DNA from 2 places in the Pedococcus soli genome. Region 1 is predicted to be linked to the other one. Evidence: predicted binding sites of a transcription regulator. Region 1 holds the regulator's gene; the other holds the start of a gene.
The links. The regulator LexA, encoded in region 1, represses DNA repair genes until DNA is damaged. The targets are predictions, from matches to a motif close to TCGAACANNTGTTCGA.
Positions count from the first base shown of each region.

Region 1 (7,308 bases):
CCGTAGGCGTCGAGGGAGTCGACCACCCGGGTGGCCGCGCCCGCGTCGGTGTGGCACTGCGGGACACCGGTGCACACCTTCGCGAGCTCGGCCTCGTACGCCTCCATCAGCCGTGTGAGGTGCGCGACCTCTTTGGTGTTGACCGTCTTGTTGGCCTTGAACAACGCGCACGGTCCGGTGCCGACGAGATCGGCTGGAGTGGTTGGGAGAGCGGCGATGGCGGCGGCATAGGTGGCTGGTCGACCGGCCCCGCTCACGAGGACCACCGACACCTTCGGCGAGGCGGCGACGAGCACGTCCACCGCTTCACGCACCGAGGCACGGAACTCGGCAAGGTGAGCGGAATCGGTTCCGTCACAACGGATGTCGTTGTCCATGATCTGCACCAGGGCCAGCCGGGGAGTGGGCACGAGGCGGAGGGCGTCGTGGGCCTGGTAGGGCAGCAGGGCAGCCTCTGCACCGTCGCGGGCGAGGTTGGCCACGTGGTCGGCGGTCTCGGGCACGGCGCGGATGAGGCGGGCGTAGATGCTGTCGACCGCAGGGTTGGTGCCGGTGGCCCAGGAGTTCGCGAACACGTCGTCGTCGGGGGCGTTCGGGTCGGAGTGGAACCCCGTCATCCCGGAGTGGCCGATCGCCACGACGCCGACGGGGTGGCCCGGGTCGGCGGTGCTCGTGGTCGACGACGTGCCGGTCGACCCGGTCGGGCGGGCGCCTCGCTCCGTGACGGCGGGAGTGCCGCTCGCACAGGCCGCCACCACGGTGGCGAGGACGGCCACGGCGAGTCCGCGCCATACGGTCGACGAAGGGTGCAGCACGAGGTCCTCCCGGTGGGCGGGGCTCCCTGCACCTCGAGGCTAGACCTGCCGGCCCGTTCCGGGCGACGGCATTTCCTCGGCGATGTCGAGGCGGCCGGAGGTGCCGTCCGGTGGAGTCAGGAATGGCCCGAACGACCACTGGCGTGTCGTCCGGGACTGTTGCACGCTCGACGGGTCACGCTGTCGAGCCACTGCACGACCGAGCACAAGGAGGCCGGTATGGGAGCTACCGGGACAGGACCGTTCGAGAACGACGACGCGCTGGACTTCCTCGACGCCCTCGAGGACGCCGAGCCGCACGAGCGTCGGGCCCGGGTGGAGCACGCGATGGTCCGCGTGGTCGGGTCGCGTGCCTACATCGAGGCACCGGAGATGGCCGAGGCCATCGCCGCCGCCGTCGTGGTGGCGGCGAGTGACGACTTCGAGAGTGCGATCCGCGAGCCGTACCTGCCGCGGTGGATCGAGGACGAGCCCATCGTGGTCGACGAGGGGCTCGAGGACCTGGCCACCAAGGCCCTGCACCGCGCGCTGCGGCCCGACGACAACGAGTGGTGGGAGCTGTGGGACGAGGCCAGCGCCACGGACGACATCACCGAGCGCCTGAGCAGGTACCTCGAGACCCTCGGCGAGTGACCCCGACGAGCCGATCCTGCCCGGGGTGACGCCTACCGGCGCCACCCCGGGCACCGGTCAGGACAGGTGCTCCGGCTCCGGTGACTTCTTGTGGTCCCAGTCCGAGCCCGTGGCGTCCTGCGAGGACCCGCCGGCGCTGTCCCCCGACGCGGGCGAGCTCGACGTCGACCGGGCGAGTGAGACCACGACCGACTTCGAGGTCGGGGTGTTGCTGCCGATCGCCGTCGAGTCCAGCGGGACCAGGGGGTTGGTCTCGGGGTAGTAGGCCGCGGCCGATCCCCGCGGGGTGTCGTACGAGACCACCCGGAAGCCGCGAACGCACCGGACCACGTCGTCACCGGTCCACCGGGTGGTGATGTCGACGAGGTCGCCGTCCGCCAGACCGAAGGCCGCGATGTCGTCGGGGTGCACGAAGACCACCTTGCGGCCACCCTCGATGCCGCGATAGCGGTCGCTGAGGCCGTAGATGGTGGTGTTGTACTGGTCGTGGCTGCGCAGCGTCTGCAGCAGCACGTGGCCCTCGGGCACGTGCACCACCTCGATCGGGGAGGCGACGAACTCGGCCTTGCCGGTCTTCGTGTCGAACGTCCGGGTGTCGCGCGGCGGGTGCGGCATGATCATGCCGCCCGGCTTGCGGACGTTGACCTCGTAGTCCTCGCACCCGGGGACGACCTTGGCGATGTGGTGGCGGATGGCGCGGTAGTCGTCGCGCATCGCCTTCCACTGCAGGCCGTACCGGTCCCCGAGCGTCGCCTCGGCGATGCGGGTGACGATGTCGACCTCGGACTTGAGCTGGGGGCTGGCCGGCTCCAGCGGGCCGCGCGACGCGTGCACCGAGCACGTGGAGTCCTCGACCGAGATCCACTGGGCCCCGCTGGCCTGGATGTCCTTCTCGGTGCGGCCCTTGGTGGGCAGGATCAGGGCGGTCTCGCCGCAGACGAGGTGGGAGCGGTTGATCTTGGTGGACACCTGCACGGTCATGCGGACCTTGCGCATCGCGGGGATCGCGATGTCGGTGTCCGACACGGCCTGCACGAAGTTGCCGCCGAGCCCCATGAAGAAGTGGACCTTGCCGTCGCGCATGCCACGCAGGGAGTCCACGACGTCGAGGCCGTGCTCACGCGGCGGGTCGAAGCCGAACTCCTTCTGGAGCGCGTCGAGGAACGTCGCCGGGGGCCGCTCCCAGATGCCCATGGTGCGGTCGCCCTGGACGTTCGAGTGGCCGCGGACGGGAAGGAGGCCCGCCCCCTCACGGCCGATGTTGCCCTGTGCGAGGGCGAGGTTGACGACCTCCTTGATGGTGGCGACCCCGTTGCGGTGCTGGGTCAGGCCCATCGCCCAGCAGTAGACCGTCCGGGTCGACCCGCGCAGCATCTCGGCAGCCTGGGTGATGAGCTCACGGGACAGCCCGGTGACCTCGACGACCTGGTCCCAGTCGACGGCGCGGACGTGGTCGCGCCACTGCTCGAACCCCGTCGAGTGGGTGGCGATGAACTCGTGGTCGAGCGCGTCCCACTCGACGAGCAGCGACCCGATCGCCTGGAACAGCGCGAGGTCGCCGTTGACCTTCACCGGCAGGTGCAGGTCGGCCATCGCCGTGCCGTGGCCGACGACGCCCTTGGGCTTCTGCGGGTTCTTGAACCGCACGAGCCCTGCCTCGCGCAGCGGGTTGATCGAGATGATCTTGGCGCCGTTCGCCTTGGCGATCTCGAGGGCGGACAGCATTCGCGGGTGGTTCGTGCCGGGGTTCTGGCCGGCGATGACGATGACCGAGGCCGTGTGCACGTCGTCGAGGGTGACGCTGGCCTTGCCGATGCCGATGGACTCCTGCAGCGCGATGCTCGTGGACTCGTGGCACATGTTCGAGCAGTCCGGCAGGTTGTTGGTGCCGAACGCGCGGACGAACAGCTGGTACGCGAACGCCGACTCGTTGGAGGCGCGGCCCGAGGTGTAGAAGGTCGCCTCGTCCGGACTCGCGAGCGAGCGCAGCTCGGCGCCGATGAGGTCGAACGCCTCGTCCCACTCGATCGGCTCGTAGTGCGTCCCGCCCGGACGCTTGACCATCGGGTGGGTGATGCGGCCCTGCTGGCCGAGCCAGTGCTCGGTGTGGGCGTCGAGCTCGGCGATGCTGTGCTGGGCGAAGAACTCGGGGGTGGCCCGGTCGCGGGTGGCCTCCTCGGCGACCGCCTTGGCACCGTTCTCGCAGAACTCGGCCGTGTGCCGGTGACCGGGATCGGGGTCCGGCCAGGCGCAGCTCATGCAGTCGAAGCCCTCGGCCTGGTTGAGCTTGAGGAGCGTCTGGGCCGTCCGCTTGAGGCCCATGTGGTCGATGGAGCGCTTCATCGACACCGCCACCGCCGTCGGACCGGCGGCGTGGTCCTCCTGGCCCTTGACCACCAGGTCGGCCTCGGAGTAGTCGCTCTCGTCGTGCTTGCCCATGCGTGAACCTCGTTCTCCGGGTGCCTGGCGTTGCCGGGCGCGTGCCGCGCGGGCCCCGGTCCGGAACCTGCGCCTTCACCCCGAACGTACCCAGTCCCACCCGAACCATGCGCGCCCGGGATGCCCGATCCCCGGTGACCACCCGTGTGCCGCCGCGGGGGTCGGTCCACGGCGGCACACGGGGGAGCTGGGGGAGGGCGGCCGGGGCGCGGCCTCGGTAGCGCTCGGCAGGGCTCGGTAGAGCTCAGTCGGCCCGGACTCGGCTGGGTGGGTCCGGGCGCGGCTCAGACTCGGCGCAGGACCGCCGTGACCTTGCCGAGGATCGTGGCGTGGTCGCCGTCGATCGGCTCGAACGCGTCGTTGTGCGGCATGAGCCAGACCTTGCCGTCCTTGCGCTTGAACGTCTTGACGGTCGCCTCGTTGTCGAGCATCGCCGCGACGATGTCGCCGTTGTCGGCGGTCGGCTGCTGGCGCACGACCACCCAGTCGCCGTCGCAGATGGCGGCGTCGATCATCGACTCGCCGACGACCTGGAGCAGGAAGAGCTGCCCCTCGCCCACGATCTGCCGGGGCAGCGGGAAGACGTCCTCGACGGTCTCCTCGGCGAGGATCGGCACACCGGCGGCGATCCGGCCGAGCACCGGGACGTACGACGCCTCGGGACGCCGGTCGTTCATCCCCGTCTCGTCGAACACCGCCGTCTCGTCCTCGACGCTCGCCCCACCGCGGTAGCCGCGCATGTCGGCCGTCGAGTCGGGGGAGACGACCTCGATCGCGCGAGGGCGGTTGGGGTCGCGGCGCAGGAAGCCCTTGCGCTCCAGGGTGGACAGCTGGTGGGCCACCGAGCTGGGGGAGGTGAGACCGACGGCCTCACCGATCTCGCGCAGGCTCGGGGGGTACCCGCGGCGGTCCACCGAGTTGCGGATCACCTCGAGGACCCGGCGCTGGCGGACGGTCAGACCGTCACCCCGATCGCGGTCGGGGAGCTCCTTGACGTTGTCCTCGCTCATGCCGTTTCCTCGTTTCCGCAGGTCAGGTGGCGTATGCCGCCGTGCTCAGTGCTGTGACGGGTGGGACTGTCAGTGGCCTCTGGTGTGCTGTGAGGCATGAACACAGCGTATGGCGTTCGAACGTCAGTGCCAAACATGTGTTCGAGGCGTGTCTTGAGAAGTTCGAACATGCGTGCTAGAAATCAGCCTAGAGGAACTTCGTACAACCGTTCGAAGGGCTTCGGCCACCTGACCACCACGGAGGACCAGATGAGTGCAGCAGTTGCTTGGGACGTCGCCCCCGCCCCCGTGCGGATGCCCGTTCGGCCCGTGCGCCCGCAGCTCGTCTCGGTGCCCACCGGTGAGGACGTCGTCATCCGTCCGGCGGCGCCGTTGCGGCTGACCCGCGCCGGCCGCCTGGCGATCACCGTGTCCGTGGCCATCACGGCGGTGGTCCTCGCGATCAGCCTGCTCTCGGGGGGCGCGTCCGCAGCGGTCATCGACCACTCGACGACGGTCCAGTCCGGTCAGACCCTCTCCGAGGTCGCGTCGGCCCAGCTGCCGCAGCTGCCGGTCACCGAGGCCGTCGCCCGCATCCAGGTCGCCAACGACCTGACGGGGTCCAACGTCCACGCCGGGCAGACGCTGCTCATCCCGGCCGCCGGCTGAGCGAGGTCACCCCACCCATCACCCGGCATCGGGCGGCGCGGAGAGATCTCCGTGTGAGGGGCGCTCAGGGTTTCGGCGTGATCTTCGGTAGGGCCTTCACGGCCTTGATGTGTCGGTACTTCAACGCCCCGGTGGTGGTGGCGCGGCTGAGGGCGACGTGGTCGACGAGGACCGGTTCACTCAGCTCGGCGATCGGCATCGAGGTCGAGTAGTAGGCGATCCCGCCCCTCATCCGGTACACGACGCCCTTGGTCGTCCGGAGCATCGTCGTGTCGGCAGGCACCGCTCGCAGGCGGTTGTAGGCGCCGCCGTCACCGGCCCGGTCGATGGCCACCTGGTCGACGATCGTCGTGGCCTTGCTTCCGCCGACGTTCGCCCATGCCGAGACGTGGATCGGGGCGCCGCCGGCCATCCGGTAGATCTCCGCCCGCTGCGCGCCCTTGATGAACGTCCCGTCGGGGATGGTGGCCGGCAGGGTGGCGAGGGCGCTGGCCGAGACGGCCATCGTGGCCTTGGCACCGCCGAATGCTGCCCACGTGCTCACGTAGACCGGTGTGGTCCCGACCAGCCGGTAGATCTGCCCGTTCTCCCGGACCTTGAGGAAGCTCCCGGATGCCGGTGGCTGGTAGGGCTGGTCCTTGAAGTGCAGGAAGTTGCTGGGCCAGTTCGCGTCGCCGCGCGGGATGGTCATCCGGGAGGAGTAGCCAGTCCAGGCCGAGTCCGACACGACGATGTAGGAGCTCGTGACCTCTTCCACGTACCCCACGTGGCCGTTGCCGGGCGCGTAGTGGCTGCCGTAGTTCCACTGGGCGATCGCCCCGGTCTTGGCCGTCTGGTCGACCTTGATGCCGCGGTTGCGGGCGCTGGTGGCCCAGCTGCCGCCGCTGCCCATGGCGCTCTGCTGCTTCACCCCGTTCTTCATCAGCCGGTAGGCCGCATAGTTCACGCAGTTGTTCCCACTGGAGTTCACCGGGTACCCCCACACCGACTTCCCGGCGTACCCCGAGAACGAGATGCAGGCGATGGAGTTGGCCTTGCACTCGCGGGAGAGGGTCGCGGCTGAGGCCGGTGGCGCGGTGACCGCGAGTCCGGCCAGGACGACGAGGGCAAGGGTGCCGACGCGGGCGAGGAGGGGGGACAGTCGGGAACGCAGCATGACTTCCTGGGGGTGGGGGACAGGACAGCGCCAGGAGACGCGCATCGCCCCGCCGCGAGGGGTGGCGGCGGACAACCTGTTCAGGCTGGACCGACGGTGTCCGGTTTGTCAGGCAGATCCGGTAAGTCCAACCGTGTAATTCGCCTCCGGTCTCAGATCCCCGTGAGCTCGAGCCCTTTCCCGAGGAACTCGGCCAGCCGCAGTGCCGCGGCACGCACCGCCTGTCGGCCCCTGGCGTCGACGCTGGGGGCCAACCGGATGTCGACCTCGACGACGTCTGCCCGGACGGTGCGCTTCCAGGAGCCGACGTTGGTCTGGTCGAGGACGACCGTGGCCCAGAACGGGTCAGGGTGCTCGGCCAACGGGTGGTCCGTCGCCACCGGGAAGTTCACGGCCGGGTAGCTGAGCACCACCTCGTCGTAGACCGGGAAGAGGTGTGCCGCGGGGGCGGCCGGGCTGCGGCGCGGCACGACGGCAGGGTCGAACCAGTGCGGTGTCCCGTCGACGTCCACCACGTCCAGGTCGTCGCCCAGGTCGGCCAGCGCGGCCCTGGTCCCCGCGACGGTGAGCGACGACCACCGGGTGAAGTCCCTGATGCCGGCCGGTC
Region 1 is NZ_BAAGSF010000006.1:981,191-988,498, reverse strand. Features, by position in the region: gene ACYVKF_RS19890 (hypothetical protein) at 1-815, opposite strand, end outside; gene ACYVKF_RS19885 (DUF4259 domain-containing protein) at 1,035-1,448, shown strand; gene ACYVKF_RS19880 (FdhF/YdeP family oxidoreductase) at 1,506-3,887, opposite strand; gene lexA (transcriptional repressor LexA) at 4,172-4,897, opposite strand; gene ACYVKF_RS19870 (LysM peptidoglycan-binding domain-containing protein) at 5,147-5,545, shown strand; gene ACYVKF_RS19865 (CHAP domain-containing protein) at 5,610-6,701, opposite strand; gene ACYVKF_RS19860 (winged helix DNA-binding domain-containing protein) at 6,854-7,308, opposite strand, start outside.

Region 2 (7,308 bases), 930 kb from region 1:
TGCACGGCGCTCACCCTAACGGGCGACCAGAGGCCGGATCGACCCACCCGGAGCGTCCCGAGAGGCTCTGCCGAGCTGGCTACTTCTTGCGCAGCAGGGCGAGGAACATCCCGTCGGTGCCGTGGATGTGCGGCCACAGCTGGACGGTCGGTCCGTCGCCGGGCACGTCGACCGGCTCGCCGGAGGCATCGCGGAGGTAGCCGCGGGCGTCCAGCAGCTCGATGTCGTCGCGCTTGCGGGTGACGTCGCGCACGACGAACTGGGTCTCCGCCAGGTGCGGGCTGCACGTCGCGTACGCGACCACTCCGCCGGGCGCCGTGGCGTCGATGGCCGAGGCGAGCAGCTCGCGCTGCAGCTTGCCGAGGTCCGCGAGATCGGCGGGAGTCCGGCGCCAGCGCGCCTCGGGGCGACGGCGCAGTGCGCCCAGCCCGGTGCACGGGGCGTCCACGAGGACCCGCTGGTAGCGCTCGGGCTCGTCCTCGCCGTACGCCCGTCCGTCACAGGTCCGCACCTCGATCGTGCGGCCGTGGGCGCCGGCCTGGAGCAGCGCGGGGCGCAGGGTCTGGCGGACGAGCTCGGTGCGGTGCTCGCTGACCTCGTTGGCAGTGAGGTCGGCCCCCGCCCCGAACGCCAGCGCGGCGAGCAGCCCCGCCTTGCCACCGGGGCCCGCGCACAGGTCCAGCCACTGCTCGGTGCCGTCACCGTCGACGGGCACCGCTGCGAGGGCCAGCGCCAGGAGCTGCGAACCCTCGTCCTGGACCGCGGCCCGTCCCTCCCGCACCGCGCGTATGGCGCCGGGGTCACCTCCCGGCAGAACCGCCCCCACCGGCGAGAGCCAAGACGCCTCGGCCCCGTCGTCGACGAGCTCGTCGACGCTGCTCAGGCCGGGCCTGGCGACGAGCGAGACCTTGGCGGGTTCGTTGTCCGAGGTGACCAGGGCGCTCAGCTCGTCGTCGATGGTCTCCGCCGTCGCGGCGCCGTGGCCGAGCAGGGCCGCGCGCAACGCCTTGACCACCCACTCGGGGTGCGAGTGCTCGACCGACAGCTGTGCCGTGAGGTCACCGTCGGCGGGGACGACCTCGGCCAGCCACTCGTCGAGGTCGCGCTCGCTGATCCGCCGCATGACCGCGTTCACGAAGCCGGCGGCCCCGGCACCGTTGACCTTGCGGGCCAGGGCGACGGTCTCGTCGACGGCCGCATGCGTCGGGACGCGCATGCCGAGAAGCTGGTGAGCACCGAGGCGCAGCGTGTCGACGACGTTCTCGTCGATCTTGGTGATCGGCCTTGCCGCGGCAACGCTGATGATCGGGTCGTACAAGCCGTGCATGCGCACCGCGCCATACACGAGCTCGGTCGTGAACGCGGCGTCACGGCCACGGATGTCCTTCTCCCGCAACACTCTCGGGAGCTCGAGGTTGGCGTAGGCACCGTCTGCGACGGCCCGCATCACCGTGTAGGCGGCAAGCCGTTGCGGGTCGCTCGTACGGCCACGCTCACTCGGCTTCTGTGCCGAACGCTCACGTCCGCCGTGCGCGCGTTCGGGTCGCTGGCGACCCTGTGCGTTGCGCCGCGGCCCGCCTTGACCTCTGCCGCGGTCGCCGCCCGACTCGCTCATGACTGGGCCTGGACCATGGTGAAGCACTCTCCTCGTGCGATGCGGGTGCCACGGGCCCAGTCGGGCGCAGCCATGTCCTTCTTGCCGTGCGGGCGGACCTCGCCGAGGAGGACCGGGGTCGTCGCCGTCCCCACCCAGACGGCGCGCTTGCCCGCCGAGATCTCACCGGGTCCCAAGCCGTCGGGCGCGTCGACCGCACCGGTCGGTGTCAGGGTGACGGGAGACAGCTTGAGGCGCTCGCCCCGGAACGTGGTCCAGGCCCCGGGCGCCGGCGTGCAGCCCCGCACCAGGCGGTCGACGGCGATCGCCGGTCGGTCCCAACGGACCTCGGCGTCCGCGACGTCGAGCTTCGGCGCGAGCGAGACGCCTTCCGCCCCTTGGGGCACCGGCTGCAGCGAACCGTCCTCGATCCCGTCCATGGTGGCCACGAGCAACCCCGAACCCCCGTCGGCGAGTCGCCCGAGGAGGTCTCCCGACGTGTCGGTGGGACGGACGCGTTCGGTCATCACGCCATACACGGGGCCGGTGTCCAGGCCCTCCTCGATGAGGAAGGTCGAGGCACCGGTCATCTCGTCGCCGGCCATCAGGGCGTGCTGCACGGGGGCGGCGCCCCGCCACGCGGGCAGCAGCGAGAAGTGCAGGTTGACCCAGCCGTGGCGCGGGATGTCAAGAGCCGCGCGAGGGATCAGGGCGCCGTAGGCGACCACGGGGCAGACGTCGGGTTCGAGCTCACGCAACCGCTGGAGGAAGTCCTCCTCGCTCGGGCGACGCGGTGTGAGGACCTCGATCCCACGTTCCTGCGCCCACTGCCGCACCGGTGACTGGGCGAGACCCCGACCTCGGCCGGCACGGGCGTCAGGACGGGTCACCACCGCCACGACCTCGTGCGCCGACGCGTGGAGCGCCTCGAGGGCCGGGACCGCCACGTCGGGGGTGCCTGCGAAGACCAGGCGCAGGCTCACAGGCTCCTGCCGAACGTCGCGTGCGGGCTGACCTTGACGGTGGGCGCGGCCTCACCGGACCACTGCGCCTCCCGGATGGCGCGCATGGCGAGCTTGCGCTGCTCGCGGTCCATCCGGTCGATGAACAGGATGCCGTCGAGGTGGTCCGTCTCGTGCTGGATGCAGCGGGCCATCAGCTCGGAGCCCTCGATGACGACGGGCTCGCCGAACTGGTTGAAGCCCTTGGCCACCACCCGCAGCGAGCGGGGCGTCTCGAACTTCATGCCCGGGAACGAGAGGCAGCCCTCCTCACCGTCCTGCATCTCGTCGGAGAGCGCGAGGTCGGGGTTGACGAGGTGCCCGAGCTCGCCGTCGATCCAGTAGGTGAAGACGCGCAGGCCCACACCGATCTGCGGTGCCGCGAGGCCGGCGCCCGGCGCGTCCATCATCGTGTCGGTGAGGTCCTTGACCAGCTGGCGCAGCTCGCGGTCGAAGTCGACGACAGGTTCGGCGGCCGTGCGCAGCACGGGGTCACCGAAGAGGCGGATGTTCTGGATCGACACGGCGACCAGTCTAGGTGCGACGCGTATGGCGCGGTGCGCGCCACCGTGGGCCGCGCTCGTCCCGCGTGGCTCGTGGGACGAATGTGGTTCTGCTGTCAGCGAATTCGAGCGATTCTGGGTGTGGACAAGTCCTTCTGTATCATTCGAACAGGTGTACGATTGAGGTATGTCGGTCAGCCCACTCACCGCCGTCCCGGACACGGTTCCGGACGGTGGCTGGGGTGCGCGGAACCAAGCGTTGTGGGAGCGGACCGCTGCTGTTGCGGGTCGGTTGAACCGGGCGCAGGCCGAGCTGGTCGACATCATCGACGAGGTCATGCGCGACCGGCACTGGGGTGAGGGTGGGTTCAAGTCACCCGAGCACTACCTCGTCGTCCGCGCCGGCCTGTCCCATGCCCACGCCGCTGACATCGTCGCCGTGGCCCGGCGACGCACCGAGCTCACCGACGCAGCTGTGGCGTTGGAGGCTGGGGAGCTGTCCCTGGACCAGGTCGCCGTCCTGGCCCGCCACGTCCCGGTCACCCACCAAGCCTCGGTCACCCAGTTCGCCCGCAACGCCACCGTCACCCAGCTACGCCGAGCCGTCGCCCGACACGCGTTCGCCGCCCCCGCACCAGCCGCACACGCCGCCCAAGGCACCGACGCAGCGGGCAGCGATCTGCCCGTCGAGCCGCACACGCTGAGGTTCGGCGACCTGGACACCGCCGCCCTGCCGTCCACCGCCTTCGAGTCGGCCGCCGAGCAGCGCGCCTGCGCCAAGCCCGACCTGGCCATGTCCTACGACGCCGACGGCCGGTTCCAGCTGCGCTACTCCGCCCCCGCGACCATCGGCGCGCTGGTCGAACAAGCCGTGAAGGAAGCCAAGGACGCACTGTTCCTGCGCCGCAAGACCGACGCGAGTGCCACAGACCTCACCGGCGCCGACGTCGACGACCGCTACGCGGGCTTGCCGACCTACGCCGACGCCCTCGAGGAGATGGCCACCCGCTCCCTCGCGGCGGTCACCTCCACCAGCAGGTCGGCGCACTACCGGATCTACCTGCACCTCGACACGACCGGCGCCTGGGTCAACGGCGGGCACGCCATCCCCCTGCGCCTGCTCGGCCGGTTCATCAGCGACGGGCAGGTCCAACCCGTCTGGGAAACCGAAGGGCGACCGGTGTCCGTCGGGCGGGCCATGCGGATCCTGCCCCACCGCACCCGCCGCCTCATCACCGACCGCGACCGCGGCTGCCGGTTCCCCGGCTGCCCCACCACCGGGTTCGTCGAGGTCCACCACCTCCAGGCATGGGCCGACGGCGGAGCCACCGACACCGACAACCAGATCAGCCTCTGCACCACCCACCACGACGGCATCGACCGCGGCGACTACACCATCACCGGCGACCCCACCCACCCCGACGGCCTGACCGTCACCAACCGGTACGGGCTCCCCATCAGACCACCCCGACCCCACGAAACCGCACCACCACCAGACGGCGACCCACCCGTCCCCGCAGGCACCTACCAACCACCCAGCGGCGGACCCATCAGCTGGAACGACCTCGCCCTCACCTCCGACCACGAGCTCACCCACGGCACACCACCCCCACCCGGGCTCAGCCTCGCCCCACCACCAGCAGCGCAGACCATCTCCTGGCTCAACGACCCCGACAACCCCGACCGCGGACTCATCCGCACCAACTGGGGCCACCACTGAGCGGTGGGTCCGGCTGCACGTCGACCGGATCCACCGCTCAGCGGACGATTGGCCGCGGCTGACTGGTGGCGTCCTTGATGGCGCCCAGGACGCTGGGCAGAGTCTCCGGGTGGCCCATCTCCAGCTCCGCGAGATCCTCGGGTCGGAACCAGGCAAGATCGTCATGCTCTTCCAGCGCTGCGTTGACCGGTTCTCCTCTCCAATCGGTCACGAGGAACCGTGCATGCCTACGCCTCAGAGCCGTGGGTGGCCCGACGGCCGACCACGAAGCCCAGCACGCCGCTCAGCAGCACCACGCCGACCAACGACACCACCAGCGCTGCCTGTCGCCGTTCCGAGATGAGGAAGACTCCCGGCGAGGGCTGCTGGTCCAACGGTGAGTAGGCGAACCAGCCGAACTCCGTCTCCGCGCCACCGATCCACAGGACGGCCCCGGTGACGAGCAGAACGAGAACCAGGGCGACCAGACCGGCGACCTGCCGACGAGAGCTCATGCCGCAAATCTAGGTCAGGAACACGGATGTCGTCAGGCCATCCTGCGATCCTGCGGCCCCCGCGATGGCACACCCGACCCGAGGTCCCGGAGCACCCGGTGACCCCTCGCTGGGCCTACGTCGCCGGGTCGGGCGGGTCGACCCGGACCTGCACGCTGACAGGTTCCTTGCGCGCACTGCGCTTGGCCCGCATCGCGGTCAAGGACGTCGCCAGTGCGTCCCGGTCGGCGAGGGGCACCCGGAGCAGCATGCGCACCGCGTCGTCCGGCAGCGGCAGCGGCCCGAGCCGTTCGGTGCCGTCGGCGAGGTCGGCCTGCTGCACCGCGACGTCGACCGCACGGCGTTCGCCGCTGACGGCGGCCATCACCACGGTGGGTGGCAGCGACAGGGCGGCGCGGTCGGCGAGCTCGCGGGCGGCGAACCACGCCGGGTCCCAGCGAACCAGAGCCTCGACGACCGGCAGGGTGGTGTGGCCGGGCGCCCCGCACAGGACGACCTGCCCACGTGATGCCGAACCCCGGGTCAACGCAGCAGCTGCCAGCCACCGACGCAGCGCTTCCTCCCCCGCGTCGAGCGTCGGGCGGTCGAGCGAGGCCCAGGCGTCGAGCAGCAGCGTGGCGGCGTACCCACCCTCGGCCACGGGCTCTGCCCCCGGGGTCGCGATGACCAGCGACGGCGCGGCCGCGACCCGCTCGAGCACCGCTCCCGCACCCGAGGTGTGCACCGGCACGCCGGGGAACGCCCGTCCCAGCTCCTCTGCCGTGCGCCGGGCGCCGACGACGGACGACCGCAGCTCACGTCCCCCGCACTGGCGGCACTCGAACCGACCGACCCCCCGCCCGCACCAACGGCACCCCGGCTCGGCACCGCGCCCGGTCACGGCGATCGGGCCGGAGCAGTGGGCGCAACGAGCGGGGGCGCGACAGGTCTGGCAGGCGAGCGACGGCACGTACCCCCGCCGCGGCACCTGCACGAGCACGGGCCCGGACTCCAAGGCGGTCTTGGCGGTCCGCCACGCGATGGACGGCAGGTGCGCGCTGGCCGCAGCCGGGTCTCGCTCGAGCTCCAAGCCCTCTCCCGCGACGACCACCCGCGGCACCGCGGCGCGCACCGCGCCGGCCGCGGCGATGGGGCGCAGCGCGCCGGTCTCCACCAGCTGCTGCACGGCCACCGTCCGCGTGAACCCCCCGGACAGCACCGCCGCCCCCTCGACGGCGGCCCGGGTCAGCAGCACCTCCCGGACGTGCGGGTATGGCGCGCGAGGCTCCTCGTGGTTGTCGTCGCCGTCGTCCCACCAGGCGACGAGGCCCAGGTCCTTCACGGGGGCGAAGGCTGCGGCCCGGGTGCCGACGACGACGGACACGTGCCCGCGCAGCACCTTGAGCCACGCGGTGTAGCGCGCCTGCGGGCCCTGGTCCGCGGTCAGCCGCACGTGCCTTCCCGGTCCGAGGGCGGCGGTCAGGGCGGCATCCACCCGGGTGACGTCCCGGTGGTCGGGGACGACGAGGACCGCGCCGCGGCCACCGGCGACGGTTGCCGCAGCAGCCGTCGCGAGGGCCGCCGGCCAGTCCTCTGCCGGGTCGGTCGAGGGCAGGGCCAGCCACGACGCGGCCGGGGTCTCCCCCGAGGTGAGCCGGGTGAGGTAGGCCGGCCCGGCGGCATACCGGGTCCAGGCGGGGCCGGGACCGGAAAGGGCCGGCAGGAGGTCGGGCACCGGCGGCTCGAGGGCCAGGGCCTTCTCCGCAGCGGCGTGGCGCGGCGGGACGGACAGGCGCAGGACGTCACCGAGGGTGCCGGCGTAGCGGGCGGCGACCGCCCGGGCCACCGACAGCTGGCGGGCGGTCAGGACAGGCTCGGGCGACACGACCCGACGAATCGGCGCCAGCCGGCCGTCGTGCTCGGCCGCCGCCTTGCGCTCGACGACGAACCCGTCGAGGTCCTGGCCGGCGAACCGCACCTTGACCCGTGCGCCGGGCACGGCGGTCTCGCCGAGCGC
Region 2 is NZ_BAAGSF010000006.1:56,098-63,405, reverse strand. Features, by position in the region: gene rpe (ribulose-phosphate 3-epimerase) at 1-5, opposite strand, end outside; gene ACYVKF_RS15585 (RsmB/NOP family class I SAM-dependent RNA methyltransferase) at 80-1,615, opposite strand; gene fmt (methionyl-tRNA formyltransferase) at 1,612-2,571, opposite strand; gene def (peptide deformylase) at 2,574-3,119, opposite strand; gene ACYVKF_RS15570 (HNH endonuclease signature motif containing protein) at 3,286-4,818, shown strand; gene ACYVKF_RS15565 (hypothetical protein) at 5,046-5,312, opposite strand; gene ACYVKF_RS15560 (primosomal protein N' family DNA-binding protein) at 5,428-7,308, opposite strand, start outside.
Region 2: ACYVKF_RS15570 (HNH endonuclease signature motif containing protein) is a predicted target of LexA. The motif match lies at 3,263-3,278, and genes of this name have one in related genera.